3 regions of the Rhizobium sp. BK591 genome follow, and region 3 is predicted to be linked to each of the others. Evidence: riboswitches for the same ligand, from Rfam matches in the RefSeq annotation. Region 3 holds a riboswitch; each other region holds the start of a gene.
What was found. A riboswitch is a leader RNA that binds a small molecule or an ion and turns the genes downstream of it on or off. The one in region 3 is predicted to bind thiamine pyrophosphate.

Region 1 (10,168 bases), on a different contig from region 3:
GAAATACGCAAAACCCTTCCGCACAAAGAATGCGTGCGGCTTCGACCAGTTCGAATACATCCGGCTGGAGACTGTCGTGGTGGCCGATCACCTCGAGCTTGATCCAGTCGGTACCGAATATCTCGCGCGCCATCTTGGCGGTCAGGATCGCTTCGGACGCGCTGTGACATCCCGCGGTATTTGGCAGGACGCGGACCGCGAGCTGGCGGATGAGTTCGAAGAAGGCTCCACCGGTCTTTCCGCCGGCCGTTTCGCGGCGAAGCGAGACGGTGACAATCTCCGCGCCGGACCGGCTGACCGCCTCGGCAAGGACGGCCGGCGACGGATAACGCGCGGTGCCGAGCAGAAGCCGCGAAGACAGTGCAGCATCATAAAGAGAAAGCATGGATCAACCTCCCTGCATCGGGGACAGGATTTCGATACGGTCACCATCGTCGAGCCGGTGATCGGCTCGGTCCTCGCGATGCACGAGATCTCCGTTGACGGCGGTTGCCAGCCAGTCGCCCTCGTATTCCAGAACATGAAGGAGTTCGGCCAGGGTTACGGCCTCGCAGACCTGGGTTTCGCCATTGATTATCAGTTTCATGAGGTTAGCCTTTCAGAAGTGAATGCCGCTCGAGGAGAATATCGGTGGCCCGCACCGCCATGGCGGGCGCCAGCAGGAAGCCATGCCGATGCATGCCGGCGATCGCGAGCCCCTCCTCCGTCTCGATGACTTGCGGAATGTTGTCGGCAAACGCCGGCCGTATGCCAGTCCCGGTCTCGACAACGCGTGCCTCGCCAAACGCCGGATGCAGCGCATAGGCCGCGTTCAGGAATTCCATGAGCGAACGCGCGGTAATCGGTCCGTCATCGTCAGCCTCGATCATCGTCGCCCCGACCATGAAACGGTGATCGTCGCGGGGCACGATGTAGATAGGATGGCGGGGATGCAGCATCCTAACCGGCCTGGAAAGGGTAATATCCGCAGTTTCCAGATAGAGCATTTCGCCTCGCACGCCGCGCAGGCCGGAAAGTCGCGGTATCGCCGCTGGCCCGGTGCAATCGAGCACGCCGGCAAACCGCCGGTCCTGCGGCTGGCATCCGCCGAAATGGAAGACGACGCCACGCTCGCGGAGCCTGCCGGCTAGTCTGGCCAGTGCGCGGCGTGGATCGAGATGCGCTTCCTGCTCGAAGAAAAGAGCCTTTTCGAAGCGGCCGGCTAGTGCAGGCTCGAGGTCGGCCACACCCTTGCGATCGATCCAGACATGACCGGTGGTGCGCGCGGCAAACCGGACGAGATCGGGGAGGTCGCGCGGCTGCGCCACGACCAGAGTACCGCGGCGACGAACCTCGCCGGGCACGACCTCCTCCCACCATCCGGCCGCGCCCAGGCCCAATGTCAGGACAATCTCTTCGGCCGCTTCCCGTTCGCAATAGGGCGCGAGCATTCCTCCAGCAAAGTGCGAGGCGCCAAGTCCCGCCGCGCCGGCCTTCTCGATCACCTCGACCGAAAAGCCCCGCCTGACGAGCTCATGGGCTGCCGCGAGGCCGGCAACACCAGCCCCTTTGACGAGAAACGTAGGCATTATGCGTTACCCGGAAGGTTTTCGATCGGCATGTACAGGTCGCCACCCTCCCGATATTTCGCCGCCATCGCTTCCAGCCCTTCCTTCTGCGCTTCGGCGCGGATATCGTGCGAAATCCGCATCGAGCAGAATTTCGGACCGCACATGGAGCAGAAATGCGCCACCTTATGCGCCTCCTTCGGCAGCGTTTCGTCGTGGAAGGAGCGGGCGGTTTCCGGATCGAGCGAGAGGTTGAACTGGTCCTCCCATCGGAACTCGAAACGGGCGCGCGACAACGCATCGTCGCGCACCCGCGCCGCCGGATGACCCTTGGCCAGATCGGCGGCATGTGCCGCGATCTTATAGGTGATGACGCCCACCTTGACGTCGTTGCGGTCCGGCAGGCCGAGATGTTCCTTGGGCGTCACGTAGCAGAGCATGGCGGTGCCGAACCAGCCGATCATCGCAGCCCCGATGCCGGACGTGATGTGGTCATAGCCCGGCGCGATATCGGTGGTCAGCGGCCCGAGCGTATAAAAAGGCGCCTCGCCGCAGACCGCGAGTTGCTTGTCCATGTTTTCCTTGATCTTGTGCATCGGCACATGACCGGGACCTTCGATCATCACCTGGCAATCCTTCGCCCAGGCGATTTTCGTTAACGCGCCGAGCGTTTCCAGTTCTGCGAACTGCGCCGCATCGTTGGCATCGGCAATCGAGCCTGGCCGCAGGCCATCACCGAGCGAGAAGGAAACGTCGTAAGCGCGGCAGATGTCGCAGATCTCCTCGAAATGCTCGTAGAGAAAACTCTCCCGGTGGTGGTGCAGACACCACTTGGCCATGATCGAGCCGCCGCGAGAAACGATGCCGGTGACGCGATTGACGGTCAGCGGGATATAGGCAAGCCGCACGCCCGCATGGATGGTGAAGTAATCGACGCCCTGCTCGGCCTGTTCGATCAGCGTATCGCGATAGACCTCCCAGGTGAGGTCCTCGGCAATGCCGTTCACCTTTTCGAGTGCCTGGTAGAGCGGCACGGTGCCGATCGGTACCGGCGAATTGCGGATGATCCATTCGCGGATATTGTGGATGTTGCGGCCGGTCGACAGGTCCATGACCGTGTCGGCACCCCAGCGGATCGCCCAGACCATCTTCTCCACTTCCTCCGCCATGGAGGAGGTGACGGCGGAATTGCCGATATTGGCATTGATCTTCACCAGGAAGTTCCGGCCGATGATCATCGGCTCGCTTTCCGGGTGATTGATGTTGGCGGGAATGATCGCCCGGCCGGCGGCGACCTCCTGGCGGACGAATTCCGGGGTCACATGATCGGGAATATGGGCGCCGAAGCTTTCGCCATCGCGGCTCATGGCCTCCACCTGTGCCTTGCGGCCGAGATTTTCGCGGATAGCGATGAATTCCATTTCCGGGGTGATGATGCCGGCGCGTGCATAGGCGAGTTGGGTCACGGCATTGTCTCCCCTCGCCCGCAGCGGCTGGCGCTTGGCCGGAAATTCCGGTGTCAGCCGTTCGCCGCTGACAAAGCCGTTGTCTTCGGGACGCACATGGCGGCCTTCATAGGCCTCGACATCTCCGCGGGCGAGCACCCAGCCGCGACGGAACTGTGACAGGCCCTGCTCGATGCGGATATCAGCGCCCTCGACAGTGTAAGGGCCGGAGCAATCATAGACGACGACAGGCGGCTCGCCCGATGTCGGATGGACGCTGATCTCGCGCATCGGCACGCGGATGTCGGAGTGCATATCTCCGGGGATGTAGATTTTCCGCGACGCCGGTAGCGGGCCGGTGGTGACGGTGGGTGTGACGTTCTTTGCGGCAATGGTCATGGTTTGAGGCTCCAAGTTGCAATTGGAGACCCAGTCAATCAGCCGGAATGATGGAAAGACGCCGGCATGGAATCCACGCGGGAATCCGAAGCCTTCGAGCGCTTGCACCGTCCCTACGCCAGTATGAACTGGATCAGGTTCAACGGGTCACTGCGCCACAACAGGCAAAGCCAAATTGTCCAGCAGTATCTCAGCCCCTTGCCGGGACCCCCCTGGTGAATGTCGCAAAGACTATGTCCTGGGCCGAGTTCGTGTCAACCACAGACCTTCCGTCGTCCCGCTCTTGGGCGTATTTTGATGTGGAAGCCGGGCAGATCATTGAATGTGGGAGAAGGATGTCGCCGACGTTCCAAATTGTCGCCTTGAACGGGATCGAGCGACCGGCCACCGAGATGGACCGGAGGTTCCTTGTTGCCGCCTAAGATTGTGCAAATTCCTTTTCGAAAGACCTCGTTAGAGCAACCGCACCTGCTTTATCGGCAAAGTTCATTCGATCGCCGAGAGGAACGCCGGGATCTGTTGCTCGAAGAACTTCGAGAAGGAGGCGATGCGCGGCGGCAGCGCCTGGTAAGGGGGGTAGTACAGGGTCAGCCATAAGTCTGGCGGCGACCAGTCCCGCAGGACGTGGACGAGCCGTCCGGTCCGCAGATGCTCGGCGACATGGAACTTGGGCAGCATGGCGACCCCGACGCCGTCGGCCGCCATGCTCGCCAGCACCTCTCCGCTATTGGCGCTGAATGCACGGCCTGCAGAAATCGTGGCGCTGCCACTGCCGTCCGACAGTGACCAGGTCTCCCGTTTGCTTTCGCCGCTATAGGCCAGGCAATCGTCGGGAATGAGCTCGTTCGGGTGCTTCATGTCGCAAAACCGGCTGCCGGGCGCTGCGACGAGGATACGGCGCACGACGCTGATCTTGCGCCAGATCGTGAACTTGTCCGAAGGTGCCGCGGAAATGCGGATCGCCAGATCATAATCGTCGTCGATGATGTCGACGAGTCCATCGGCGAGCGAGATTTCGAAGCTGATCTTGGGATAGCGCTCCCTGAATGCCGAGAGAATGGGCGGCAGGACCTGCTGGCCGAACCAGGTCGGCGCGCTGATGCGCAGGCGGCCATGATCCGCCTTGTGGGAATTCATCACGTCCTTGCGCGCGTTGTCGAGCGCCTGCACCGCCGGCTGTATCTGGGCGGCGAAGATCGCGCCATCGGTCGTCAGCGACACTTGGCGCGTGGTGCGCACGAAGAGTTGCACGCCCAGATCTTCTTCCAGGGCCGCAATCGCCCGGGTGACGGCTGCGGGCGTCATATCGAGCTCGCGCGCGACCTGCGCGAAGCTCCGCTTCTCGGCAGCCAGCAGGAAGGTTCGGAGCAGCTTGTAGTCGTTCATCGATTATTTCACCAATGGCAATTCACTGACAATTATTATTGCAATTTCCACGCCTGATCAACCGACGTAGATTTTCAATCACACCAGACAAACCAACACAGCCGCGGAAGGGCGAGGATCATGATCAAGGATATCAAGGGACTGCATCACATCACGTCGATGGCATCGGATGCCCGTCAGAACAACGCGTTCTTCACGGGCACGCTTGGCCTGCGCCGCGTCAAGAAGACCGTAAATTTCGACGATCCCAACGTCTACCACCTCTATTACGGTGATGAGGCCGGTACCCCCGGCTCCGTCATGACCTACTTCCCGTTTCCCGACGTGATGCGCGGCCGTCCCGGCGTCGGCGAAGTCAGTGACACACAGTTCGCGGTGCCCAAGGGCTCGTTGTCCTTCTGGCAGGATCGCTTATCGGCAAAGGGAACCGGCAGCCTGCAGACCGACACTGCCTTTGGCGCTCCCCGCCTCCTGTTCAAAGGGCCGGACGGCGAAGGGTTTGCCCTTGTCGAAACCGAAACCGATGGCCGAAAGGCCTGGACTGGCGCCGGCATCGACGAAAGCGTCGGCATCCGCGGCTTCACCGGTGCCAGATTCCGCCTGCATGACGCCGCTGCCACGTCCGAACTGCTCGGTTTCATGGGCTACCAGCGCACTGAAACGGATGGTGACGTCACCCGCTTCATCATCCCCGGCGGCAATGGTGCCGACACGATCGACCTCGAAGTCCTTCCGAAAACGCCTTTCGCAAGGCAGGGCGCAGGTTCCGTGCATCACATCGCTTTCGCCGTCGAGAACCGCGCAAAGCAGCTCGAAGTCCGCAAGGCCCTGATGGATACAGGATACCAGGTGACGCCTGTCATCGACCGCGATTACTTCTGGGCGATCTACTTCCGGACACCCGGCGGCGTCCTGTTCGAAATCGCCACCAACGAACCCGGTTTCGACCGCGACGAAGACACGGCACACCTCGGCGAGGCTTTGAAACTGCCGGCTCGCTACGAGCCTTATCGTGACCAGATCGAGGCCGGGCTGACACCGCTCGCCGCCTGACGTCGCTTTCCAACAATAAGGCGGCATAACTTTCAAGACGTGCCGCCTTTCCTGCCCCATTACCTAGCTTCAACCCAGTCAAAGGAAGACACGAGATGTCCAGCAAGCTTCAGGTCCTAACCCCGCAGAACAGTCAGATCATCTTCATCGACCAGCAGCCGCAGATGGCCTTCGGCGTCCAATCGATCGACCGCCAGGTCTTGAAGAACAACGTCGTCGGTCTGGCCAAGGCTGCCAGGATCTTCAACATCCCGACCACCATCACCACCGTCGAGACCGACAGCTTCTCGGGCAACACTTTCCCGGAACTGCTCGCCGTCGTCCCGGACAATGATATCCTTGAGCGCACCTCGATGAATTCCTGGGACGACCAGAACGTCCGCGACGCGCTTGCCAAGAATGCCGCCGATGGCCGCAAGAAGATCGTCGTCGCCGGCCTCTGGACGGAGGTTTGCAACACGACCTTTGCGCTCTCCTGCATGAACGACACAGACTATGAGATCTACATGGTCGCCGATGCGTCCGGCGGCACGTCGCTCGACGCGCACAAATATGCAATGGACCGCATGGTGCAGGCGGGTGTCGTTCCGGTCACCTGGCAGCAGGTCCTGCTTGAATGGCAGCGCGACTGGGCACGCAAGGAAACCTATGACGCGGTCACGTCGCTGGTGAAGGAGCATTCCGGCGCCTACGGCATGGGTATCGACTATGCGGTCACTCACGTTCACGGCGGCGCCGAGCGGGTCCGCCATGGCAAGCGGATCGGCCCGAACCCTGCGAAGTAAAACCGTCATCACCCCGGCAGGCGGTCGCCAGCCGGGGTGAACTGCTTCTCTCCAAGCGAAGGTGATCCGCGATGAAAATCTATCTGCTGTCCCTCGGTGCCGGCCTGTTGGTGGGCGTAATATACAGCCTGCTCAATGTCCGTTCGCCCGCCCCGCCCGTTGTCGCCCTCATCGGCCTGCTCGGCATCCTCGTCGGTGAGCAGCTGGTGCCCTTGGCAAAAAGCATCTGGGCACGCGAGCCCGCCGCCGTCTCCTGGCTTCACCAGGTCAAGCCGCACATGTTCGGGCACCTTCCGAAGGGCGGCACAAACCTGACCCTGCCTCGTGAAGATCCGACGTCGGGGAAAAGCTGATGACCACGCGCCGCACATTCCTGGGCGCAGCGTCGAGCTTTGCCTTTTCAAATCTTTTTTCACCGGCGAACGCCGCCGATCCCATCAAGACGGGAGCTGCTTCCATGCACGCCGATATCGTTCTTCACAACGGACTGATCACGACGCTTGATCGCGCAAATCCGAACGCCACCGCCGTCGCCGTCAAGGACGGCGTGTTTCTGGAGGTGGGAACCGACAGCGAGGTGATGACGCTCGCCGGACCGGATACGAAGATCATCGACCTGAAAGGCAAGCGCATGCTGCCCGGTCTGATCGACAACCACACCCACGTCGTGCGCGGCGGCCTCAACTTCAACATGGAACTCCGCTGGGATGGTGTCCGGTCGCTTGCCGATGCGATGGACATGCTGAAGCGACAGGTGGCGATCACGCCGGCTCCGCAATGGGTTCGCGTGGTCGGTGGTTTTACCGAACACCAGTTTGCGGAGAAGCGCCTGCCGACGATCGACGAGATCAACGCCATCGCGCCCGATACCCCGGTCTTCCTGCTCCATCTCTATGACCGCGCGCTGCTGAACGGCGCAGCGCTCCGCGCCGTCGGCTATGGCAGAGATACACCGAACCCTCCTGGCGGCGAGATCACCCGCGATGCCAACGGCAATCCGACCGGCCTTCTGCTCGCCAAGCCGAATGCTGGCATTCTCTATTCGACCTTGTCGAAGGGGCCGAAGCTTCCGTTCGAATACCAGGTCAACTCCACCCGCCATTTCATGCGCGAACTCAACCGGCTGGGCATTACCGGCGTGATCGACGCCGGCGGCGGTTTCCAGAACTATCCGGACGATTATGCGGTGATCCAGAAGCTTTCGGGTGAGGATCAACTGACGGTGCGTCTGGCCTACAACCTGTTCACGCAGAAGCCGAAGGAAGAGAAGCAGGATTTCCTCAACTGGACGCAGTCGGTCAAATACAAGCAGGGCAATGACTACTTCCGCCACAACGGCGCTGGCGAAATGCTGGTCTTCTCCGCGGCTGACTTCGAGGACTTCCGCCAGCCACGGCCCGAAATGGCGCCGGAAATGGAGGGCGAACTGGAGGACGTCGTTCGGGTGTTGGCCGAAAACCGCTGGCCTTGGCGGCTTCACGCCACCTACGACGAGACCATCTCCCGTTCGCTCGACGTTTTCGAGAAGGTCAACAAGGACATTCCGCTCGAAGGTCTCAACTGGTTCTTCGACCATGCCGAGACGATCTCGGATCGTTCGATCGACCGCATCGCGGCGCTCGGCGGCGGCATCGCCACCCAGCACCGCATGGCCTATCAGGGCGAATATTTCGTGGAGCGCTACGGCCATGGCGTCGCAGAGGCCACGCCACCGATCAGGCGCATGCTCGAGAAGGGTGTCAACGTCTCGGCAGGGACCGATGCGACCCGTGTCGCCTCCTATAATCCATGGGTTTCCCTTGCCTGGATGGTGACCGGAAAGACGGTTGGCGGGATGCAACTTTACCCGCGCGCCAACTGCCTCGATCGCGAGACGGCACTGCGCATGTGGACGGAGAAGGTCACCTGGTTCTCCAACGAGGAAGGCAAGAAGGGGCGGATCGAAAACGGCCAGTTCGCCGACGTCGTCGTCCCGGACAAGGACTTCTTCTCCTGCGCGGAAGACGAGATCTCGTACCTCACCTCACAGTTGACCATGGTCGGCGGCAAGATCGTCTACGCTGCGGGCGAATTCTCGGGGCTGGACGAGAACGATGTCCCGCCCGCCATGCCGGACTGGTCACCCGTTCGCACATTCGGCGGCTATGCGGCATGGGGCGAACCGCAAGGCGCCGGCATGAATTCCTTGCGCCGGACTGCGATCTCGACATGCGGTTGCGCCACTTCCTGCAACGTCCACGGTCACGACCACGCCGGTGCCTGGACATCGAAACTGCCGATCGCCGATCTCAAGGGCTTCTTCGGCGCGCTTGGTTGTGCCTGTTGGGCTGTGTGATTTTTCCAATGTCTTCCATGGGGCAGCATCAGGTCGCTGCCCCGCAGACTGTTGCGAATATCGCAAGAGAATCTCAATTTTTGATGCAATTGTTGGCGCTAATCTTTGCGGCCAATATCGTTCCATCAGATGGAAACAACGCCGCCGCATGGCCGGAGCGGCCAACATTGCAGGAACCGACATGACGAACGACATTCTCTCCACCAAAAGCTGGCGCCCGCGTATTGCCGGGATCGTTGCCGCACCCGTCACCCGAACCTTTGCGCTGCTTGCCCTGTGCGCGGCCTATATCCAGGGGCCGCTGACCAAGCTCTTCGACTTCCAGAGTGCAATCGGCGAGATGGAGCATTTCGGCCTTCATCCGGCTGCCTTCTTCGCGGTCGCCGTGATCGTGTTCGAACTCACGGCCTCCGCGATGATCCTGTCCGGTTTCCTGCGTTGGCTGGCAGCGCTGGCGCTCGCCGGCTTCACGCTCTTTGCCACCCTTATCGCCCTCCGGTTCTGGGAAATGCCCCTGGGAATGGATCGCATCATGGCAACCAACGCCTTCTTCGAACATCTGGGGCTGGCTGGCGCCTTCATCATTGTCGCCGCAAACGATCTGACCAAGGGAGCTTGCAAATGAGCACTCTCAAATCCTCCGGGGGCAGCTTTGCTCCCCTTGCGCAGCCAGTCTTTGCAGTTCTTTGGGCTGCAACCGTCCTCGGAAATACCGGCAGCTTCATGCGTGATGTCGCCAGTTCCTGGCTGATGACCGACCTGTCGGCCTCGCCGGCCGCCGTCGCGCTGGTGCAGGCGGCCGGAACCCTGCCGATCTTCCTTCTGGCAATACCTGCGGGTGTGCTCACCGATATTCTCGATCGCCGCAGGTTCCTGATTGCCGTGCAAATCCTGCTCGCGTCGGTCAGCGTAAGCCTCATGATCCTGGCAAATACCGGCATGCTTTCAGTCAGTGCGCTGATCGGCCTGACCTTCCTTGGTGGTATCGGCGCCGCGTTAATGGGACCGACCTGGCAAGCTATCGTGCCGGAACTGGTGAAGAGAGAGGACGTCAAGAGCGCCGTCGCGCTCAATTCGCTCGGCATCAATATCGCCCGGTCGATTGGGCCCGCTGCCGGCGGCCTGCTCCTTGCCGCCTTCGGCGCCGGCATCACTTATGGCGCGGACGTTGCGAGCTATCTCGTCGTCATCGCGGCGCTCGTCTGGTGGCCGCGGGCA
Region 2 (10,168 bases), on a different contig from region 3:
CCGCTGGCGCTGGCCGCCGGAAAGCTCGTGCGGATATTTCGGCGCGACGAGATCGGGATCGAGCCTGACGCGCTGCAGCAACTCGCGGACTGTCGCGTCGATCTCAGTTCCCTTGATGTCAGGACGATGCAGCTTCAGCGGCCGCCGGAGATGATGCGCGATGGTATGGGCTGGGTTCAGCGAGGCGAAGGGGTCCTGGAAGATCATCTGCACCGAACGGCGGTAGCGGGCGATCTCGGCGGATTTCGCCGCCTCGACCGGCCGGCCCTTGTAGAGGATCCGGCCGGATGTCGGCAGATATTCGCGCATCGCCATGCGGGCGCAGGTGGTCTTGCCGCTGCCGGATTCGCCGACGAGTGCCAATGCGCGGCCGGCATGCAGGGAAAACGAGATGGCGCGTGCCGCATGCACGGCCCCGGAGCCATGGCCGAAGGTCTTGCTCACCTGATCGAGTGCGAGAATGGCGTCTGTCATAGCAGCACTCCTCCATGCAGCGACGGGAAGGAGGCCCAGAGCTTTTTCGTGTAGTCATGCCTGGGCGTCCTGTAGATCGCCTCGGCCGTGTTCTGCTCCACCAGCCGGCCTGACAGCATGATGCCGATGCGGTCGCAGAACTGCACCATCAGCCCGAGATCGTGGGTGATGAACAGCACGGAAAAACCGAAGCGACGGCGCAGTTCGTTGATGCGCTGCAGGATTTCGCGTTGGACGACGACGTCGAGCGCCGTCGTCGGCTCGTCCATGACGACGAGTTTCGGATCGAGCGCCATGCAGATGGCGATGACGATGCGCTGGCGCATGCCGCCGGAGAATTGGTGCGGATAGTCGCGCATGCGGTCCGGCGCGATGTCGACGAGCGTCAGCATCTCGGCGGTACGCTCGCGGGCCGCTGCACGGCTCATGCCTTTGTGGGTGCGCAGCATGTCGTAGAACTGCGCCTCGATGCGCAGCACCGGGTTCAGCGAGTTCATGGCGCTCTGGAAGACCATGGCGACATCGCGCCAGCGGAAGGCGCTGAGCGCCTGCCGGTCGAGGCCGAGCACATCGCGGCCGTCAAGCAGGATGCGGCTTTCCTTGCGGATCAGCGCCGGCGGCTTGTGCAGGCGGCTGATGGCAAAAGCGATGGTGCTCTTGCCGCAGCCGGATTCGCCGGCAAGGCCGAAGACCTCGCCGGGCGCGACGTCGAAGCTGACATCATTGACGGCGCGGAAATCCTTCTCCTCGCCGATATAGTCGATGGTGAGGTTCCTCACCGAAAGCAGCGGCTGCGTCACAGGCGGCCCTCCCCGGAACGAACGAGCAGGGACCAGCGCTTCAGGTGATTGCCGGTGCGTAGTCGCGGATTGGCGATCTCGTCGACGGCGAAGTTCAACAGCGACATGCCGATGCCAAGGAAGGCGAGCGCGAAGCAGGGGGTGAGAATATCCCACCAGGCGCCGACCGAAAGGGCTGAAGCCTTCTGCGCATTATAGAGCATGGTGCCCCAGGAGATGGCTCGGGGATCGCCGAGGCCGAGGAACTCCAGTGTCGCCTCGGTGATGATTGCGAAGATGACGCTGCCGATGAAATTGATGCCGACGATTGAAATCACGTTGGGGAAGATCTCGAATGTCATGATGCGCCATTGCGGCTCACCCATCATCTCGGCCGATTTGACGAAATCCTTCTGCTTGACGGAGAGCGTTTCGGCGCGGGTGACGCGGGCTCCCCAGGCCCAGGAGGTGGCGCCGAGGATGAGGGCGATGACGAGGGGGCTTGCCTGGCCGATGAAGGCGGCGAGCACCAAGAGCAGCGGTAGGTTGGGAACGACCAGCACCATGTTGGTGAAGAAGCTGATGATCTCGTCGGTCCTGCCGCCGCGATAGCCGGAGATGATGCCGAGCGCGGTGCCGACGAGGGTGATCAGCAGGCCGGCGCCGAAGCCGACGGCAAGCGAGGTGCGGGCGCCGTAGATCAGCCGGGCGAAGACATCCTGGCCGATGCGGGTCGTGCCGAGGATGTGGTCGAGCGACGGCGGCTGATGCGGCCGGCCGGTGCGTGCGGCCGGATCGTATTGCGTGAGCAGGGGCGCGGCGATCGCGACGATGACGATGAGGGAGATGATGACGAGGCCAACCAGCGCCTTGCGGTTTCGAAGCAGGGTCTTCATCTCACGCTCCCTTTAGCCGCGGGTCGAGCAAGATATAGCTGACGTCGACGATGAAATTGGCAATCAGCATGGTCGCGGTCATGATCAGAAGCTGGCCCTGGATGACGGGATAATCGCGGGCGAGGATCGCCTGGTAGAGAATGTTGCCGAGGCCGGGATAGTTGTAGACGACCTCCGTTACCAGCGAGCCGCCGAGGATGGTGCCGATCGCGATGGCAAGGCTGGAGACGGTCGGCAGCAGGGCGTTGCGCGCCGCGTACCAGAGCATCACATGCCGGTCGGAAAGACCCTTGGCGCGGGCCATGACGATATAGTCCTCACCGAGCAGGTTGATCATGTTGTTGCGCATGGTGACGGTGAAGCCGCCGATCAGCACGGTGCAGAGCGTCACCATCGGCAGGATGCCGTGATAGGCGACGCTGCCGATATATTGCAAGCTGAAGGCCGGATCGAGCGAGGGATCGGCGGCATAACCGTTCGGAAACCAGCCGAGCGTGAAGCCGAAAATGAAGAGCACGATCAGCGAGGTGACGACGGCCGGTACCGAGGTGGCGAAGATCGCGCCTACCGAGACGACGACATCGAACCTGCTGCCGCGCCGCCAGGCGGCGACGATGCCGAGCAAGGTGCCGAGCGCGAAGCTGAAAATCGTCGCCGTTCCCATCAGGCCGACGGTCCAGAGGAGGGCATGGCCGAGCACCGACGTCACCGGCAGCGGGAAATATTTGATCGAACGGCCGAGATCGCCGGTGAAGATGCTGCCGAGATAGGTGAGGTACTGCTGCCAGAGCGGACCGTCGACGAAGCCGAAAGTGAGCTTCAGCGCCTGCAGGCTTTCCGGCGGCAATTCGGTACCGGCGCTCGAGAACATGATCTGCACGGGATCGCCCGGCATCAGCCGGGGCAGGAAGAAATTGATCGTCGCTGCCGCGATGAAGGCTGCCATGTAGAAGACGAGGCGGCGAAGCAGGAAAGCCATGGGAACTCCGTCGTCGCGGAAGCGGCGTTTTCTACGCCGCTTCCGGAGATCATGATGCTTACTTGACCGGCTCGAGAGCGAGCAGGTTCAAGAGGCGTGCCGGATTGGTCCGCGAGATCGACGGATTGACGAAGGGGTTTTCCTTGGTCGACCACCCGGTGAAGCGCTTGGTGTTGTACTGATACCAGTTCGGATTGTTGAACACCGGAATCATCGGCATGTTTTCGGCGACGATGCGCTGCGCCTTGTTCATCGCTTCCTTCTGCTTGGCAAGGTCGGCGGTCTGGGTGAACTCGGTGACGAGTTTCTCGACCTCCGGATTGAACCAGCGCTGCGCGGTGAAGCGGGTCTTGCCCTTGTCCGAAGCGCTGAAGGCACGCTTGTAAGGATAGTAGGGCGAGGCCGATGCCGGCAGGCTGTTGATCGCCGCATCGAAGGTGCCGTTGATGAGGTTGCCGGTCCAGACGGCTTCCTCAGGCGTTTCGATCTTGGCGTCGATGCCGACCGCCTGCATGCCCTCGACGGCGAGGTTGACGGTGTCGATCCAGTCGGTCCAGGCGCTGGGGACGATGATCGAGAAGGAAATCTTCGTGCCGTCGGGATTGTCGCGGAAACCGTCGCCGTCCTTATCCTTGTAGCCCGCCTCGTCGAGCAGGGCCTTGGCGGCATCGGCATCATAGGTTGCGAACTTGCCGAAGTCGGCCTTGACGGACGGGTCCGCCCAGCTCTTGTAAAGCTCGCCCATCAAGCCAGGATCTTCGTTCAGCGTCGGATAGCCGTAGCCGGCGACGTCGATCATCGTCTTGCGGTCGAGCGCCATGCTGACAGCCCGGCGGAACTTCAGATCGTTGAAGGCCTTCTTGTTGTTCTCGTTCGCCGTTTCCAAGTTGAAGAGGAAGGCGACCATGCTGCTCGGCGAATACCAATAGTGGAAATGCGCCGGATCCTTGGATACATAGACATTGTCGATATCGGGAATGAAGGAGACACCCCAGTCAAGCGTGCCGTCGGCTGTCGCGGTCAGCATCTGGTTGTTGTCGGCAAGCTGCGGGAAGCGCATGCAATCGACCTTCAGGTGCTCGTTGTCCCAGTAGTTTGGGTTGCGGCACTGGTCGTAGGTCTGGCCGGTAAAGCGCGGCACTTCCGTCAGCGGGCCACTGCCGACCGGGGTTTCGTTGGCGAAGGTGACGGGATCGGCGACATCCTTCCAGACATGTTCCGGGACGATCGGCAATTGCGAGATCTGCTCGGCGGCGAGCGAGCTCGGATTGGCGAGCGTGAAGCGCACCGTCTGGGCGTCGACCGCCTGCACATCGGTGATGAAGGTCCAGATGCTGACGAAGTCGAGCGCCGGGAACTTCTTCAGGTAATCATAGGTGAACTTGACGTCGGCTGCGGTCAGCGGCTTACCGTCAGACCATTTCAGGTTCGGGCGCAGCTTGAACTCGATGCTCTTCAGATCGTCGGAGAGCTTGAAGCTTTCGGCTAGACGATAGACCGGCTTGTTGCTGTCGAAGCGGTTGAAAATAACCAGCGGCTCGTAGATGAAGTCGAGCGTCGACTGGCGCGATGAGGTCTGGTTGAACGGGTTGAAGTTGCGAACCCAGGTCGTCGCAGGTTCGATATTCGCCGTCAGAATCGTCTGCGCCATGGCCGATCCCGAAAGCAGCGTCAGCGCGGCGGCGGCAAGAAGATATTTTTTCATGTTTTATTCCCCTTTTCTTATGCGGTGAGAGTTGACGGGCCGGTCAGGAGACCAGCGCGCTGGCAAACATGTCTTCGACTTCTGCGTGGGCGGCGCGGACATCGACTTTGAGATTGCCGAGGCGCGCCTTGCCGGCGACGATCCGCTTGAGGGCGGCTTCCGTCAGCGGACGGGCGGCCTTGGCGGCAGCTTCGCTTTCCGGAATGTCGCCGTGGCTGTGGAGCGCGATGTCGAAGCCTGCGTCGAGCACCTGTTTGACGCGTTCCGGCAAGGTACCGGAGAGCGACTCCATGAAGATGCAGTCTGATATCAGCACGCCCTCATAGCCCATGTCCTTGCGGATCACGTCGTGCATGATGGGCGAGACGGACGCCGGCAGCTCCGCGTCATAGGCCGAGTAGACGACATGGGCGACCATCGCCCAAGGCGTATCCTTCAGCGCGACGAAGGGTTTGAAATCGGTCGCGGTGAGCGTCTCGCGGCTGGCGTCGACCACCGGACGCTCCTTGTGGGAGTCGAGTGTCGCACGGCCATGGCCGGGAATGTGCTTGATGACGGGCATGTTGCCGGTCTCGAGCAGGCCATCGACCACCTCGCGGCCGAGGGCAGCGATGAAATCGGGATCAGGGCCGAAGGAGCGGGCGCCGATGACCGCGCTCGTCGTCTCGAAGACGAGGTCGAGAACGGGCGAGCAGCCGCTGGAAAGGCCGAGTTCCGTCATCATCGCGCCCATGGCCTGGGAGGAAAGGCGCAGTGCTTTTTTGCCGAGATCGAAATCGCGGCGCGCAAGTTCGGCAAACTGGCCGAAGCTGCGGAAGAGCGGCCAGGGGCCGGCATCGAGATGCTGAACGCGGCCGCCTTCCTGGTCGGTGAAGACAGGTGCGTCGTCGCGGCCGACGGCTTCGCGGAAGCGGGCGATCAGCCGCTTGGTCTGCTCCGGCTCGCGCTGATTGCGCCGGCCGACGAACAGGCCGAGCGGATTGGTGTCGCGAAAAAGGGCGAATTCATCATCCGAAATCGTGGGAGTGGGAAGGCCGACGAAAAGGGCGAGCGGGGTCGAGGACAATTCTGTAGCTCCGGGATCAGATGGTCATTTCGGCGTGCTTCTCAGCATGCCTTCGTAGATGCCCTTGTCGGGGGCGGGGATGATGGTTGCGCCTGCGGTCTTGGCGTAGAAATCGACCGGCCCGGCATCGCCGATGAAGGCATAGGCGTGGCCGAGCGTCTTCATCGTCTGCAGGCAGGCGGAGAAGAGGGCGAGCCCGATACCTTTGCCGCGCGCTTCCGGGTCGACGCCGGTCGGGCCGAAGAAGCCGCGCGCCGTCGTGTCGTAGCAGGCAAAGCCCAGCAGCTTGCCGTCGTCGACGGCGATCAGGCAGGCAACCGGCTGGCGGGAGAAGGCGACGGTGACTTCGCTTGCCCAGTTCTCGGTGAACTGTTCGCGAACCCAAGTGGCGATGAGATGCAGTTCCGGGGGGAGGGCCGGACGGATGGAGATGCCGACATCATCGGCTTTCCGTTTCAGGTCGGCGAGCTCAGCGGAATACAAGCTCACAAGCAGGTCTGGCACCTGTCACTCCTCCAGTTATTCCGTTATTGCGGAATGTATCCCCTTTTAGTGTTATAGATTTGGCCATCTGACCGGGCTTGTCAACAAGGTTTTTCAGAAGGTCAAAGGGACTGCCCGCACTGCAACTGCGGTTTCAACGCAAAGTAGCTGCCGAACGAAAAAACGGCCGGGAGGGCCGGGCCGTTTCGATTGGCTGCATCTATGCCGAGCGAGCGCTTATTCGCCGTCTTTCCACAGCGCATGAAAATGCTGCACCGGGCCGTGGCCGGAGCCGACGGTGAGGCTTCCGGCTGCCGCGACCGCGCCGGCGAGATATTGCTTTGCGATGGCGACCGCCTCCCGCGCCGAGGCGCCCTTGGCAAGTTCGGCGGCCAGCGCGCTGGAGAGCGTGCAGCCGGTGCCGTGCGTGTTCTTGGTCGGCACGCGCATGGCTTCGAACCAGTGCAGGCCAGCGGCGGTGGCAAGGACGTCAGGACTTTCGTCGCTATCGAGATGGCCGCCCTTGACCAGCACTGCGGCCGGGCCAAACGCCCGCAGCTGTTCGGCCTGCGCCGCCATCTCGGCTCGGTTTGTCGCCACCGGCTGGTGCAGCAGTGCGGCGGCTTCCGGCAAGTTCGGGGTCAGGAGTGTCGCAAGCGGCAGCAGCCGGCGGGTCAGCACGTCGACCGCCTCAGGCGCGAGCAAGGCGGCGCCACCCTTGGCGATCATCACCGGGTCGATGACGATCGGAATGTCGCGGTGGTCAGTCAGTGCACCGGCAACGGCATCGGCGATGCCGGCATTGGCGATCATGCCGATCTTGACGGCATCGACGCGCACATCGGCAAAGACGGCATTGATTTGGTCGGCGACGAATTGCGGCGGCACCAGATGCACGCCGCTGACGCCTTGGGTGTTCTGCGCCGTCAGCGCGGTCAGCACCGCCATGCCGTAGACGCCGCGGGCGGAAAAGGCCTTGAGATCGGCCTGGATGCCGGCGCCGCCCGAGGGATCGGAGCCGGCGATGGAGAGAACGTTGCGGATCATGCGCGGGCCTTTCGAATTTCTGCGGCGATGCGGCGCGTGGCCGCTTCGGGATCCGGCGTACCGCAGATGGCGGAGACGACGGCAAGGCCCTTGGCGCCCGCAGCAAATACTTGGGCGACATGATCCGCCTTGAGGCCGCCGATCGCAACCGACGGCACCGGCGAGGCCTTTACCAGCATGGCAAGACCGTCAAAACCGATCGGCTGCTTGTGATCGGCCTTGGTCGGCGTCGCAAACACCGGCCCGACGCCGGTATAATCGACCAGATCCGGATCGACGGCGGCGGCAAGCGCCGCGGTCTCGACCGAGAGGCCAAGGATCATGGCAGGGCCGATCATCGTCCGCGCCGTGCGCGCATCCAAATCCTCCTGGCCGATATGCAGACCGTCGGCGCCGATGGCGATTGCCGCCTCGACATCGTCGTTGACGATGAACAGGGCGCCGGTCCCGACAAGCGCCTGTTTCAAGGCGCGGCCGGTCTCGATCATCCCGACGGTGCCGGCATGTTTGTCACGCAACTGCACCATCGTCGCGCCGCCGGCAACGGCAAGGCGCGCCGTTTCCACCATGCCGATCCCCGCGCAGAGATCGGGGTCGAGGACGAGATAGAGCGAAAGGTCGAAAGCCTTCATGCCGCCGATATCCTTGCCCTGGCGTCAAGCGTTTCGGCGTCGAGCGCTGCCAGCGCATCGAGGAAGCGCCAGGAGAAGGAGCCGGGGCCGGCGGCGCCGAGTGCCGCGTCTTCGCCGGCGATGGCGAAGGTCGAAAGGGCGGCGACCGTGGCGCCGAAAATGTCCTCGGGCGCCGTTGCCGCAAAGGCGCCGACGAGGCAGGTGAGCGAGCAGCCGAGCGCGGTGACTTGCGGCATCAAGGCCGATCCGCCTTCGATGCGCACGGCCCGCTCGCCGTCGGTGACGAAATCCATGGCGCCGGTCACGGCGACGACCGCCCGCTGACGCTCGGCGAGCCATCGCGCCGAACCTTCCGCCTGCTCGACTGGGTCGCGGCTGTCGACGCCCTGGCCGCGGCTCTCTCCGCCGGCCAGCGCGATGATTTCGGAAGCGTTGCCGCGGATGATGGTCGGATGCAGCGCCAGGAGATCGGCGACGGCGTTGCGGCGGAAGGCCGTTGCATAATGAGCGACCGGGTCGAGCACCCAGGGCTTGGCGGCTGAAGCCGCCGCCTTCGCCGCCGCCTGCATGCCGTCGATCCATTGCGTCGACAGCGTACCGATATTGATGGTCAGCGCACTGGCGATCCCGGCGAATTCGCCGGCTTCTTCCGCGGCATGCACCATGGCGGGCGAGGCGCCCGCGGCAAGCAGAACATTTGCGGCGATGTTCATGGCGACGTAATTGGTGATGCACTGAACGAGCGGCGGCTTCTCGCGCATCGCCTTCAGCATCGCTCCGGGTGTGGTCTTGGTCTGCATATGGCCCCTTTCAGGCGGGGGCGGCCACGGGGCGGTTCGTGCGGGCGATGCCGCGACCCCGAGCGACTCCCTCCGCCGGCATTATCCGGTTCAGGTTCGAAGGGTGCTTCTCAGCCCGTCTGTCGACGAACGCCCCTGTCTCTCATCGCGTTTCTTTTCGCAGAGAACGGGGCTGATGTCACCTCGAAAATGACAATCATGCGACCGACGCGGCGCGCGATGGCTATGGATGATTTATGGGTCGGGATCGCCTTTCATGAAGGACGAGAGATCGCCGCCGATTCGGGTCTTGACCAGGTTTTCCCGAAAGTCGTCTGCCGGTTCTCTTCCGGGTTGGCCGGGTCCTTGCCTTTTCGCCATGCGGCTATCCTCCCCTTTTTCAAAAGGAATAACCGCAGCAACCGTGGGTGCAATCAATTTCTAAAATACATCTTCGTATTTGTGAGGGGTTGGCTGCCAGCATTGGTGAGGGTGCTGATGCGGGAAAGCAGTCTTTTCTTTGAAAGAATGAAGTTCATCTTCCCAAGACTTTTCTGCATTTGGAATAGCGCGAAGTTATTCACCCTATCCGTTCATCGATGGAATTTTTCAATGTAGCCGAGCACGAGAACAGCTTCGCGTAAGTTGCGTGTCGTCTCATCGCCTCGCCATTCAGTTTTATTCCGGCTGTCGAAATTTGGTGGCGATTTCGTTGCGGTAAGCCTCTCCCAGGGCGTGGAATCAAACTCCCAGAACGCGAAGTAAATATCTAACGGAAACTTTACCGTGCTGACACGCTTAGGTTGACCAAACGATGGATTGTAGCGATATGACTTTACACGCCAATAAAATCTTCCTGAAGTTGTATTTTCAATGAGAAAATTTTTGAAAGCCGATACGAAGTGTGGCCTCCAGACTGTCGCCTCCGTTCTGATATTCATCGCCTGGGCGAATCCTTCCTTTTCGCAAACTGCTGTTCCTGCCGATCAGGAAGCGGGGCAGGTGCAGGCGCCGGCGATAAAATCCCAGAAATTCGACGACTGGTATTATCGCTGCTCGGGTTCTGAAGGCACCGAGGCCTGCGAAGTCGCCCAGATCGCGCAAGTCGCCAAAGATGGCGAGAACGTCAATGTGCTGACGCTGGCGATCGCAGCTGCGCCGGCCGGGTCCCAAGGCAAGGGCGAGAAGGGCAGGGGCGAGAAGGGCAAGGGCGAGAAAGGCAAGCCGGGGCTGACGCTGACCGCTCTGATGCCGCTCAACGTCTTCCTGCCCTCGGGCCTGTCGATCAAGGCCGACGGCAAGCCCGTTGCGAAACTTGACTACCGCAA
Region 3 (10,168 bases):
GTATCGTTTTCGTCGGCCATTATGGTCTCCTGTAAAGTCGATGCATTTGTCTCCTGCTCGATCGGCAGTGTCAACAACGGCCCTGCCTGCTCTCCAGGTAAAAGCATCGCGTCGCTGCTAGCGCGAGGCGCTGCAGAAAGAAATGGCATTGCCTCGTCTTGCAGATCTTGAGCAACGGACTTGAGATCCATGTCTCCCCAGATCGAGTTCGGGTTGGAATTGGCCTTTCGCCGTCCAGATTTGTATTCGACGGCAAAGCTGCGCTGGACTTTTTTCACGTGGGAGCCTTGGGTATGTGCGATGACGTTTCGGCGACGTCTTCAGCGTCGCAACATGCCCTGCAAATAGCGACTATCGCGCCACCGGTCTAGCCCTGCGTCGCGGACGGCCGCATGGTGACAAGAACCCGATACCGTCCAGAAGGTCGGACAACAGCCATCGATCGCCGATGGTGCGGACAAGCTTCTGATTACCTCCGCGGAAAGGTGATTGATGATGCGCGAATGGAGGCTAGCGTAAGCCGTGCGTTGATCGGCGGCACGTTCCAGGCGCGGAGAATTCTCTTCGCGTCCGCGGTCCAACATCAAGCCCCCCTCGCGTGGGCGACGGCGTTTCCAGTGGTCCAGGTCGCCTCGCCTGCCGTGGCGAAGCGACCCTCTTCCCACTTCAGATCGATGACGACCTTGTCGATGACGCCGGCGAATTCGAACGGTCCCTCGTACTGTTCGGACGCAGCCTCTCCCGAGGCTCTTCGACGTCGAAACTCTCGGTCGCGCTGCAGCGGCCGGGCGGCACGTGCTTGAAGTGGGCCTTGCCGACTCGGTTTCATTCACGAGCAGATGTCATCGAGAATGAGCACGGTCGCGCTCTTTGCAGCGGCAACCGGCGAAGCTATCAGCGCCATGTGCCTGCGCCCCTATCAGCGCTTGCGGCCGCCCTTGTCGCCCTGCCCGGACTTGGGCACGTGTTTCACCTCATGGCGTGCGTCGGCGGAGAGCGGTGCGAGACATTGATGACAACGTCGGATTCTTGTTGCCGGTCAACTCGTTCATTCGGTCGTAAAAAATGCAAGGGCTCGACCGACCATCCGCTGTATACCCGTGTGAGCTGAGGGCGCGCCACGGCGTCGTGGTGGCACCTTCCCTAACGCCACGGTGTCGTGCGTTCGATCCATTCGCGCGTCCGCGCTTCGGGATCGGCATTCAAGGTGATGTCGGTGACAACGGCCGCGGTGTCAGCGCTCGCGTCGAATACGCCCTGTAGCCTGTCGACATTCAACCCTCCGATCACCACCAGCGGCAACGGTGCGACACGCCTCTTCCAGTCTGTGATCCGTTCCAGACCTTGGGGCGTCCATTTCATCTGCTTGAGAATGGTGGGATAGATCGGGCCGAGCGCCACATAGTCAGGTTTCGCAGCCAAAGCCGTTTCGCGCTCCGCCTCATCATGTGTGGAAAGACCGAGTTTCAGGCCGGCTCTGCGAATGGCATCAAGGTCGGATTCCACAAGATCTTCCTGGCCCAGATGGATGAAATCGCATCCCTCGTCGATCGCCAGTTTCCAGTAGTCGTTGACAACCAGCTGGCAATTCGCCGCTGCGCAAACGGCCTTAGAACGACGGATTTCTTGGCGCAGGATCTCGTCCGGGCGATCCTTCACGCGCAGTTGCACCAGTTTGACGCCCAGCGGCACGAGACGTTCGACCCAGTCGGCGCTATCGACGATGAGATAGAAGGGGTCGAGCTTCATGAGAAAACTGCCTTTCCGATGACGGGCGTGGATGGAACGGCCATGTCACGTGGCTCCAGCGGTACGGCGCCATGCGCGAGGCGGCCGGCATCGATGGCAAGGGCGAAGGCCTCGGCGATGGCGGCGGGATCGCCTGCGCCGGCAACGGCGGTGTTGAGAAGAACGGCATCATAACCGTACTCCATGACGGCGGCAGCATGAGACGGGCGGCCGATGCCGGCATCGACGATGAGCGGCACATCCGGAAAATGCGCCCGGAATGCCCGCAGCGCCATCGGGTTCACCGGTCCCATGGCGGAGCCGATCGGCGCGCACCAGGGCATCAGGATGCGGCAGCCGGCTTCCAGCAGCCTTTCGGCGACGACGAGGTCGTCGGTCGTGTAAGGGAAGACCTGAAAGCCCTCGCCGGTCAGAATGCGAGCCGCCTCGACAAGGCCGAAGACGTCGGGCTGCAGCGTATCGTGATGGCCGATCACTTCCAGCTTGATCCAATCGGTGCCGAAGACTTCGCGCGCCATCTTCGCCGTCAGCACGGCCTCTTGCACGCTGTGACATCCGGCCGTATTCGGCAGCACGCGCACGCCAAGCTCGCGGATCAGCTCGATGAAGGCGCCGCCCGCTTTGCCGCCGACGGTTTCGCGGCGAAGCGAAACGGTGACAATCTCCGTCTTCGAGCGCCTCACCGCCTCTGCAAGGACAGCTGGAGACGGATAGCGGGCTGTTCCGAGCAGCAGGCGGGAGTGGACTTCGACATCATAAAGTTTCAGCATCTCAGCCTCCTTGCATGGGTGAGAGAATTTCGATGCGGTCGCGTTCGCCGAGCTTGAAATCGGCGCGGTCCTCGCGGTGCACCAACTCGCCGTTCACCGCGGTTGCCAGCCATCCGCCTTCGTAGTCCAGAGCGAGAAGAAGATCTGCGAGCGTCGTGGCCGCGACCTCCTGTTCCTCGCCATTGATGATGAAGGTCATGACGCTCTCCTTACCGATTTCTTGCCTTCTTCAAGAAGAAGCCGCGCCACCTCGCCTGCCATGGCCGGCGCCAGCAGAAAACCGTGGCGGTAGAGGCCATTGACATGGAAGGTGCGCCCCTCCTGCGTCACACGCGGCAGATTGTCGGGATAAGCCGGCCGCACGCCCGCGCCGGTTTCCGTAACCCTTGCCTCGCCGAACACAGGATTGAGCGTGTAGGCGGCATTCAGCAACTCCATCAGCGAACGCGCGGTAATCGGGCCGGTATCATCACTTTCGATCATCGTCGCCCCGATCATGAAGCGATGTCTTTCGCGCGGCACGATATAGATCGGGTGGCGCGGATGCAGCAGGCGAACGGGACGAGAGAGCGTTATCTCGCGCGTTTCGACGCAGAGCATCTCTCCGCGAACGCCGCGCAATCCGGGCAGCTGGCCGATCTGTGCAGCTCCGGTGCAGTCGATCACCCGATCATAACGGGCAACGTCAGCATTGTGCGTGACGCCGAATGTCAGACGCATGCGTGCTTCCTCGAGCCCGGAGGCCAGCCCCGAGAGTGCCTGTCGCGGATCGAGATGCGCTTCATGTCGAAAGAATAGTGCGTTACGGAAACGGCCTGCGAGATCAGGTTCGAGAGCCGCGATCGCCTGCTCGTCCAGCCATTCCCATCCGCCCGTCCGGCGGGAAAAGCGGTTAAGTTCGCCGGCATCGCGCCCGGCCGCCACGACAAGTGTTCCCCGGCGATGGACATGGCCGGGCAATGCCGCCTCCCACCAATCGGCGGCAAGACGGCCGAGCGTCAGTACCGGCTCCTCTGCGCTTTCCCGTTCGCACCATGGCGCCAGCATGCCGCCGGCAAAGCCGGAAGCGCCGGCCCCGACCTTGTCGGCATGTTCAGTGACACTGACCCGGAGACCGTGCCGGTAGAGCTGCCAGGCAACGGTGAGGCCGGCAACGCCGGCCCCCTTGACGAGAATATGCATCGTCATTCTCCGGTTGGCGTTTTCGCCGCTTCGGCGACCGGCATGTAAAGATCGCCGCCATCGCGGTATTTGGCGGCCATGGCTTCCAGGCCCTCCTTCTGCGCTTCGGCGCGGATGTCGTGGGAAATCCGCATCGAGCAGAATTTCGGGCCGCACATGGAGCAGAAATGCGCCACCTTATGCGCCTCCTTCGGCAGCGTTTCGTCGTGGAAGGAACGCGCCGTTTCCGGATCGAGCGAGAGGTTGAACTGGTCCTCCCAGCGGAACTCGAAACGAGCGCGCGACAGCGCGTCGTCACGCACCTGGGCCGCCGGATGCCCTTTGGCGAGATCGGCCGCATGTGCGGCGATCTTGTAGGTGATGACGCCCACCTTGACGTCGTTGCGATCGGGCAGGCCGAGATGTTCCTTAGGTGTCACGTAGCAGAGCATGGCGGTGCCGAACCAGCCGATCATCGCAGCCCCGATCCCCGACGTGATGTGGTCGTAGCCCGGCGCAATATCGGTGGTCAGCGGCCCGAGCGTATAGAACGGAGCCTCACCGCAGACCGCGAGCTGCTTGTCCATGTTGGCCTTGATCTTGTGCATCGGCACATGGCCGGGACCTTCGATCATCACCTGGCAATCCTTCGCCCAGGCGATCTTCGTCAGCTCCCCGAGGGTCTCCAGTTCCGCGAACTGAGCCGCATCGTTGGCGTCGGCGATCGAACCGGGGCGCAGGCCATCACCGAGCGAGAAGGAAACGTCGTAAGCGCGGCAGATGTCGCAGATCTCCTCGAAATGCTCGTAGAGAAAACTCTCCTTGTGGTGGTGCAGACACCACTTGGCCATGATCGAGCCGCCGCGGGAAACGATGCCGGTGACGCGGTTGACGGTGAGCGGGATATAGGCGAGCCGCACGCCGGCATGGATGGTGAAATAGTCGACACCCTGCTCGGCCTGCTCGATCAGCGTGTCGCGATAGACCTCCCAGGTCAGGTCCTCGGCAATGCCGTTCACCTTTTCGAGCGCCTGGTAGAGCGGCACGGTGCCGATCGGTACCGGCGAATTGCGGATGATCCAGTCGCGGATATTGTGGATGTTGCGGCCGGTCGACAAGTCCATGACCGTATCGGCGCCCCAGCGGATCGCCCAGACCATCTTCTCGACCTCCTCCGCCATCGACGAGGTGACGGCGGAATTGCCGATATTGGCATTGATCTTCACCAGGAAATTCCGGCCGATGATCATCGGTTCGGATTCGGGATGGTTGATGTTGGCGGGAATGATTGCCCGGCCTTCCGCGACTTCGCGGCGAACGAATTCCGGCGTCACGAAATCCGGCACTTGGGCGCCAAAACTTTCGCCGTCGCGCACGAGCGGTTCCCTGGCCGCCTGCCGGCCGAGGTTTTCGCGGATGGCGACGAATTCCATCTCCGGCGTGATGATGCCGGCCCGCGCATAGGCGAGCTGGGTGACGGCTCTGCCCGCCTTTGCCTTGAAAGGCTGGTTGCGGATCGGGAATTCCGGCGTCAGGTGGCTGCCGGACACGAAGCCGTTGTCCTCCGGCCTGACGATGCGGCCCTCATAGGCCTCGACATCGCCGCGGGCGACAATCCAGCTTTCGCGCAGGCGCGGCAGGCCGGCATCGATACTGATCGCGGCGCCTTCTACCGTATAGGGACCGGAGGAATCGTAGACGGTGACCGGCGGTTCGCCGGAGGTCGGATGCAATGCGATCTGACGCATCGGCACGCGGATGTCCGGGTGGATCGTTCCAGCTTTCAGGACTTTCGTGGAGGCGGGAAGCGGGCCGGCGACCGGGGTGAGCTTGGTGGTTGCGATATTCATGGTTCGAGGCTCCAAGGTTTGACGTTTGGAGACCCAGTTCCAGAGTTGGAATGATGGAAGAACACGTCGGAATCCGAAGAACGGAATCCCGCCCTCGCCGCCGCAGCGCTCGCACCGTCCCTACGCCAGTATGAACTGGATCAGGTTCAACGGGTCACTGCGCCTCGGCCGGCCAAAGCCGATCCGACCAGCAGTATCTCAGCCCCTTGGCGGGACCCCCCTGGTGAATAGGGCTAAGCTATTGTGAGAAATGGTGCTCCGTCAAGCCCTTGGGCACCATTCCAGAACCCAATTCCCAACCGCGTTACGAAGATCGGCTCGATGGCAGTGCCGCTGGAAATCCGTAGTCATTGTTGGCAAGTTCGGTGGTAACCGACATGTCGGGAGAGCCATCCGCTCGGCGAAAGACCTCGTAAGTAATTCTGTCGACAATCTCATTGCCGGCGCCGAACACCAAGACGCGCGGCCGCAGCTTTATGATCTCATCGAACTCGCAAAAGACGCTGGATGCGATAATAATCTCATCGCCTTGCTGGCATGTACGAGCGGCCGCACCGTTGAGAATGCAGCACTTGCAGCCGGGATCACCATAGAGCACGTAAGTGCTGATTCTGGCCCCGGACATCTTGTTCCAGATTTCCACATATTCCAGCGGTTTCAGGCCGACCGCCCGGCAGAAGTCCGCGTCGATGGTAATCGACCCATGGTAGTTCAGCTTTGAGGCCGTCACTCGAATGCCATGCAGCTTCGCGCCCACGTATTTTTCCAATTTGTGCTCCTTCCAGATTCGACATTGTGGTTACATGCGACAGACCGCAGCCCCGCCCATGAGGCCAGCCCCGGCGGCAGTCAGCAACAGTGCCTCGCCCTCCGCGAAACGCCGCTCGGCATTGGCCATGGAGAGGGAAAGCGGGATGGTCGCGGCCGACGAATTCCCGAAGCGCTCGATCGTGCGGATGGTTTTTTCCGGCGCGATGCCGAGGTTGCCCGAGACGGCGTCGAATATGCGCGCGTTGGCCTGGTGCGGCACGAATTGGTCGACATCCGATGCGGCAATCCCCGCCTGTTCAAGCGCCCGCTTCGATGTCTCGGTCATCAGGGCGACAGCGCGGGAGAAGACCTCACGGCCGTCCTGCATAGTCATCAGGAAGTCCTCGGGCCTGAGCTCAGGAGAGAATGGCCGGTTGCTGCCGCCAGCGGGAATGTTGATCAGGCCATAGCCGCTACCATCCGATGCGAGATCGGCGCCAAGGAGGCCGCTTCGCCCGTTCGTGCTCGGCGCCAGCACGACGGCGCCGGCCGCGTCCGCAAACAGCACTGCACTTGCCCGCTCGGCGGGATTGATGCGGCGGCTGAGGATATTGGCGGCGACCACCAGCACGGCGCGGCCATGCGCACGGACGAAACCATCCGCCAGGGTGAGTGCGTAGAGAAAGCCCGAACAGGCGCCGGCCAGATCGATCGCGCCGGACCGTTCGAGGCCCAACCGGTGGGCCAGCAGCGGTGCCGAGGGCGGCATCAGATGATCCGGTGTCGAGGTCGCAAGCAGCGTCAGCGCGATCTCGCTTTGGGCGATCCCTGCGTCTTCAAGCGCCATCCGCCCGGCCTTGGCGGCAAGGCCGCTCAGCGTCTCGCCGTCTTCGGCCCAGTGGCGCGCGCGGATGCCGGTCCGGCGCTCGATCCAGCCTGTTTCGAGACCAAGGCGCGCCTCGATCTCCGCATTGACGACCCGCCGCGCTGGCACGGCATGCCCGAAGCCAACCATGCGGGAGGAGCGGCCAGACATCAGCCCGCGCTCCCGAGAACGATCGACGCGACCTGGTCTATGGCGTCATAGGCGTCGTCGAGTTCGTCCGCCGTCACGCAATAGGGCGGCATGAGGTAGATGACATTGCCGAGCGGACGGATGAGCAGCCCACGCTCGCGGAAGAGCCGCCGCATGCGCGGACCGGCCTCGGCGAGATAACCGCCCGAGGGTACGGCGAGGTCGAGCGCCGCAATCGTTCCGGACTGCCGGATGTTGATGAAACGCGGGTCTCCTTCAAATCGCTGGAGGTTCTGCCGGTGCCGTGCCGCGAGATTTTCAATCCGCTCGTGGACAGGCTCACTGCGCCAGATGTCGAGATTGGCGACGGCGGCCGCGCAGGCGATTGGGTTGGCCGTATAGGAGCTCGAATGGAAGAAGGTCTTCCGCCGGTCGGTGGAGAGGTGGGCGTCGAAGATGTCGCCGGTGCAGAGTGTTGCCGCAAGCGGCAGGGCGCCACCGGTCAACCCCTTGGAAGTGCACAGGATATCGGATCTGATGCCGGCCTGCTCCGAGGCGAACATCGTCCCCGTCCGGCCCCAGCCGGTCATTACTTCATCGGCGATCAGCAGACAGCCATGTCGTCCGGCGATTTCCTTGAGCCCGGCAAGCACCCGGGCATCATAGATCTTCATGCCGCCCGCCCCCAGCACCAGGGGCTCGATCACAAGGGCTGCGACGCGGCCCGAACGGCAGAAGCTCTCGAACATATCAAGCGTCTGCTGCTCATGACCTGTTTCCGGAAAGGCGAGCCGGTCGACGCCGAAGAGCAACGGTTCATAAGCGGCATTGAACACGCCGCGTTCGCCGATCGACATCGTGCCGATCGTGTCGCCGTGATAGCTTTGCTCCATCACCACGATCCGGTCGCGTGGTCTGCCGATGTTGTGGAAGTAGCCGAGCGCCATTTTGAGAGCCACCTCGACCGAGGTCGACCCGCTGTCGGAATAAAAGACATGCTTCAATCCCGCCGGCGCGACCTCGATCAATCCCCCGGCCAGTCGTTCGGCAGGCTCGTGGGAGAATTCGGCGAAGATGATCTGGTCATAGGCCTCTGTCGCTGCGCGGATCGCCGCCATGATCGCCGGATGCCGATGGCCATGTGTGATGACCCACCAGGACGAGATCGTATCGAGAAGGCGATTGCCGTCCTCGTCGATCAGATAGGCGCCCTCGGTCGAGACGATGCGTTTCATCGGCGGTTCGAGCGCATGCTGGGTGAACGGGTGCCAAACGGTGGAGCGGTTCATGCAGATACCTGCGCAAAGGAAGCGAGATTGAAACTGTCGCGGAACGCTTGGCGAAGTCCGTCGGCAGTGACGTTCTGAAGCCAGGGCAGCCGGCCGAGCGAGCGGACACCGCCCATCTTGACGATGATATGCTGCGTTTCTTGGTTCTCGTCGCCGACGAAGGCGATGCCGAACACCGGAATGTTGCGATGTTTCAGTGCTTCGAGCGAGAGCAGCGTATGGTTGATCGTGCCAAGCAAGGTCCTGGCACAAAGGATGACCGGAATCTGCCAGTGGGCAAATATATCGGCGAGGACGAGGTCATCCGAGAGCGGCACGAGCAGCCCGCCTGCCCCCTCGATCACCAGTGGCCGCTCGATCACCGGCGGCACAAGCCTGTCCGGATTGATCGCAACGCCAGCCAGCCGGGCCGAAAGATGCGGCGAGGCAGGCGTGGCGAGGCGATAGACTTCCGGCAGGATGCGCGCACGCGGCACGCCGCCGAGCCGCGCGACAGTCTCGCTGTCGGTCTCGTCTTCGAGCCCCGCCTGGACGGGCTTCCAATAATAGCCATCGAGCGCGCCGGTCAGGGCGGCGGCAAAGACTGTCTTGCCAATACCCGTATCGGTACCGGAGACGACGAAGCGCGGCATCATGACCTCTCCTCCTCGAGCGCCGTCGCCAGCCGTTGCACCATGTCCGCAATCTGCTCTTCATCGACATTCAGCGTGATGGAAATCCTCAGCCGCGCCGTCCCCTCCGGCACGGTCGGAGGCCGGATCGCCCTGATGTCGTAGCCTTCGGCCCGCATGCGGTCGGCGATCCGGAGCGAGCGGGCATTGTCGCCGATCATCACCGGCAGGATCTGCGAACCGCTAGGACTGATGCCGAGCCGGGAGGACAATTGTTCGCCGGCGAAATTTTTGAGGCCCTCCAGCCGCATGCGCCGCTCCGGTTCGTCGGCGATCATGCGCAAGGCTTCGCGCACCCCTGATGCCATCAGCGGCGACGGGGCGGTCGAATAGATGAAATTGCGCGCACGGTTGATCAGATAGTCAGCGAGAACAGAAGGCAGACCGAGAAGCGCGCCGGAGACGCCGAGCGCCTTGCCGCAGGTGTGCAGCACCACAATGTTGCCGCGGCTCTCCAGCCCCGAGGCAAGGCCGCGGCCGCCCGGGCCGAACACGCCGGAGGCATGCGCTTCGTCAACGACGAGGAAGCCGTCATGCCGGTCGGCGAGATCGGCGAGGTCAGCGACCGTCGCCTGGTCTCCATCCATGGAATAGAGGCTCTCGACAGCGATCCAGGGACGCCCCTTGCCGCCGGCTTTGCGCCAGCGGCGGATCGCCCGATCGAACGCGTCGACTTCATTGTGCGGCACCGCAACCGCCTCCGCCTTGCTGGCCGCTATGCCGTCATGGGCGCTGGCATGGATCAGCGCATCATGGACGATCAGGTCGTCCCGCTGCGGCAGAGACGAGAAGAGCGCGACATTGGCCGCAAAACCGCTGCCGAAATAGAGCACCCTCTCGACTCGGAAAAACGCCGCCGCTTCTGCTTCGAGCGCCTCATGTTCGGGGTGATTGCCACGTAGCAGCCGCGAAC

Region 1: linked by a shared signal. The riboswitch ahead of thiC (phosphomethylpyrimidine synthase ThiC) and the one ahead of thiC (phosphomethylpyrimidine synthase ThiC) in region 3 are both predicted to bind thiamine pyrophosphate.
Region 2: linked by a shared signal. The riboswitch ahead of thiM (hydroxyethylthiazole kinase) and the one ahead of thiC (phosphomethylpyrimidine synthase ThiC) in region 3 are both predicted to bind thiamine pyrophosphate.

What each region holds. Positions count from the first base shown of each region.
Region 1 covers NZ_JACIAZ010000002.1:49,619-59,786, reverse strand. The annotation lists gene FHX10_RS07415 (thiazole synthase) at 1-385, opposite strand, end outside; gene thiS (sulfur carrier protein ThiS) at 389-586, opposite strand; gene thiO (glycine oxidase ThiO) at 591-1,568, opposite strand; gene thiC (phosphomethylpyrimidine synthase ThiC) at 1,568-3,391, opposite strand; TPP riboswitch at 3,484-3,615, opposite strand; gene FHX10_RS07395 (LysR family transcriptional regulator) at 3,878-4,777, opposite strand; gene FHX10_RS07390 (ring-cleaving dioxygenase) at 4,898-5,830, shown strand; gene FHX10_RS07385 (hydrolase) at 5,926-6,615, shown strand; gene FHX10_RS07380 (XapX domain-containing protein) at 6,687-6,968, shown strand; gene FHX10_RS07375 (amidohydrolase) at 6,968-8,950, shown strand; gene FHX10_RS07370 (DoxX family protein) at 9,132-9,575, shown strand; gene FHX10_RS07365 (MFS transporter) at 9,572-10,168, shown strand, end outside.
Region 2 covers NZ_JACIAZ010000002.1:393,666-403,833, forward strand. The annotation lists gene FHX10_RS08950 (ABC transporter ATP-binding protein) at 1-474, opposite strand, end outside; gene FHX10_RS08955 (ABC transporter ATP-binding protein) at 471-1,274, opposite strand; gene FHX10_RS08960 (ABC transporter permease) at 1,271-2,149, opposite strand; gene FHX10_RS08965 (ABC transporter permease) at 2,151-3,128, opposite strand; gene FHX10_RS08970 (ABC transporter substrate-binding protein) at 3,187-4,833, opposite strand; gene FHX10_RS08975 (glycoside hydrolase family 3 N-terminal domain-containing protein) at 4,877-5,899, opposite strand; gene FHX10_RS08980 (GNAT family N-acetyltransferase) at 5,924-6,403, opposite strand; gene thiD (bifunctional hydroxymethylpyrimidine kinase/phosphomethylpyrimidine kinase) at 6,620-7,429, opposite strand; gene thiE (thiamine phosphate synthase) at 7,426-8,061, opposite strand; gene thiM (hydroxyethylthiazole kinase) at 8,058-8,861, opposite strand; TPP riboswitch at 8,912-9,008, opposite strand; gene FHX10_RS09000 (hypothetical protein) at 9,081-9,458, shown strand; gene FHX10_RS09005 (invasion associated locus B family protein) at 9,714-10,168, shown strand, end outside.
Region 3 covers NZ_JACIAZ010000010.1:12,966-23,133, forward strand. The annotation lists gene FHX10_RS31965 (transcriptional regulator) at 1-278, opposite strand, end outside; gene FHX10_RS31970 (hypothetical protein) at 584-829, opposite strand; gene FHX10_RS31975 (thiamine phosphate synthase) at 1,144-1,749, opposite strand; gene FHX10_RS31980 (thiazole synthase) at 1,746-2,519, opposite strand; gene thiS (sulfur carrier protein ThiS) at 2,521-2,718, opposite strand; gene thiO (glycine oxidase ThiO) at 2,715-3,701, opposite strand; gene thiC (phosphomethylpyrimidine synthase ThiC) at 3,704-5,530, opposite strand; TPP riboswitch at 5,630-5,762, opposite strand; gene FHX10_RS32000 (aspartate 1-decarboxylase) at 5,835-6,299, opposite strand; gene FHX10_RS32005 (beta-ketoacyl-ACP synthase III) at 6,330-7,316, opposite strand; gene FHX10_RS32010 (adenosylmethionine--8-amino-7-oxononanoate transaminase) at 7,316-8,584, opposite strand; gene bioD (dethiobiotin synthase) at 8,581-9,219, opposite strand; gene FHX10_RS32020 (8-amino-7-oxononanoate synthase) at 9,216-10,168, opposite strand, start outside.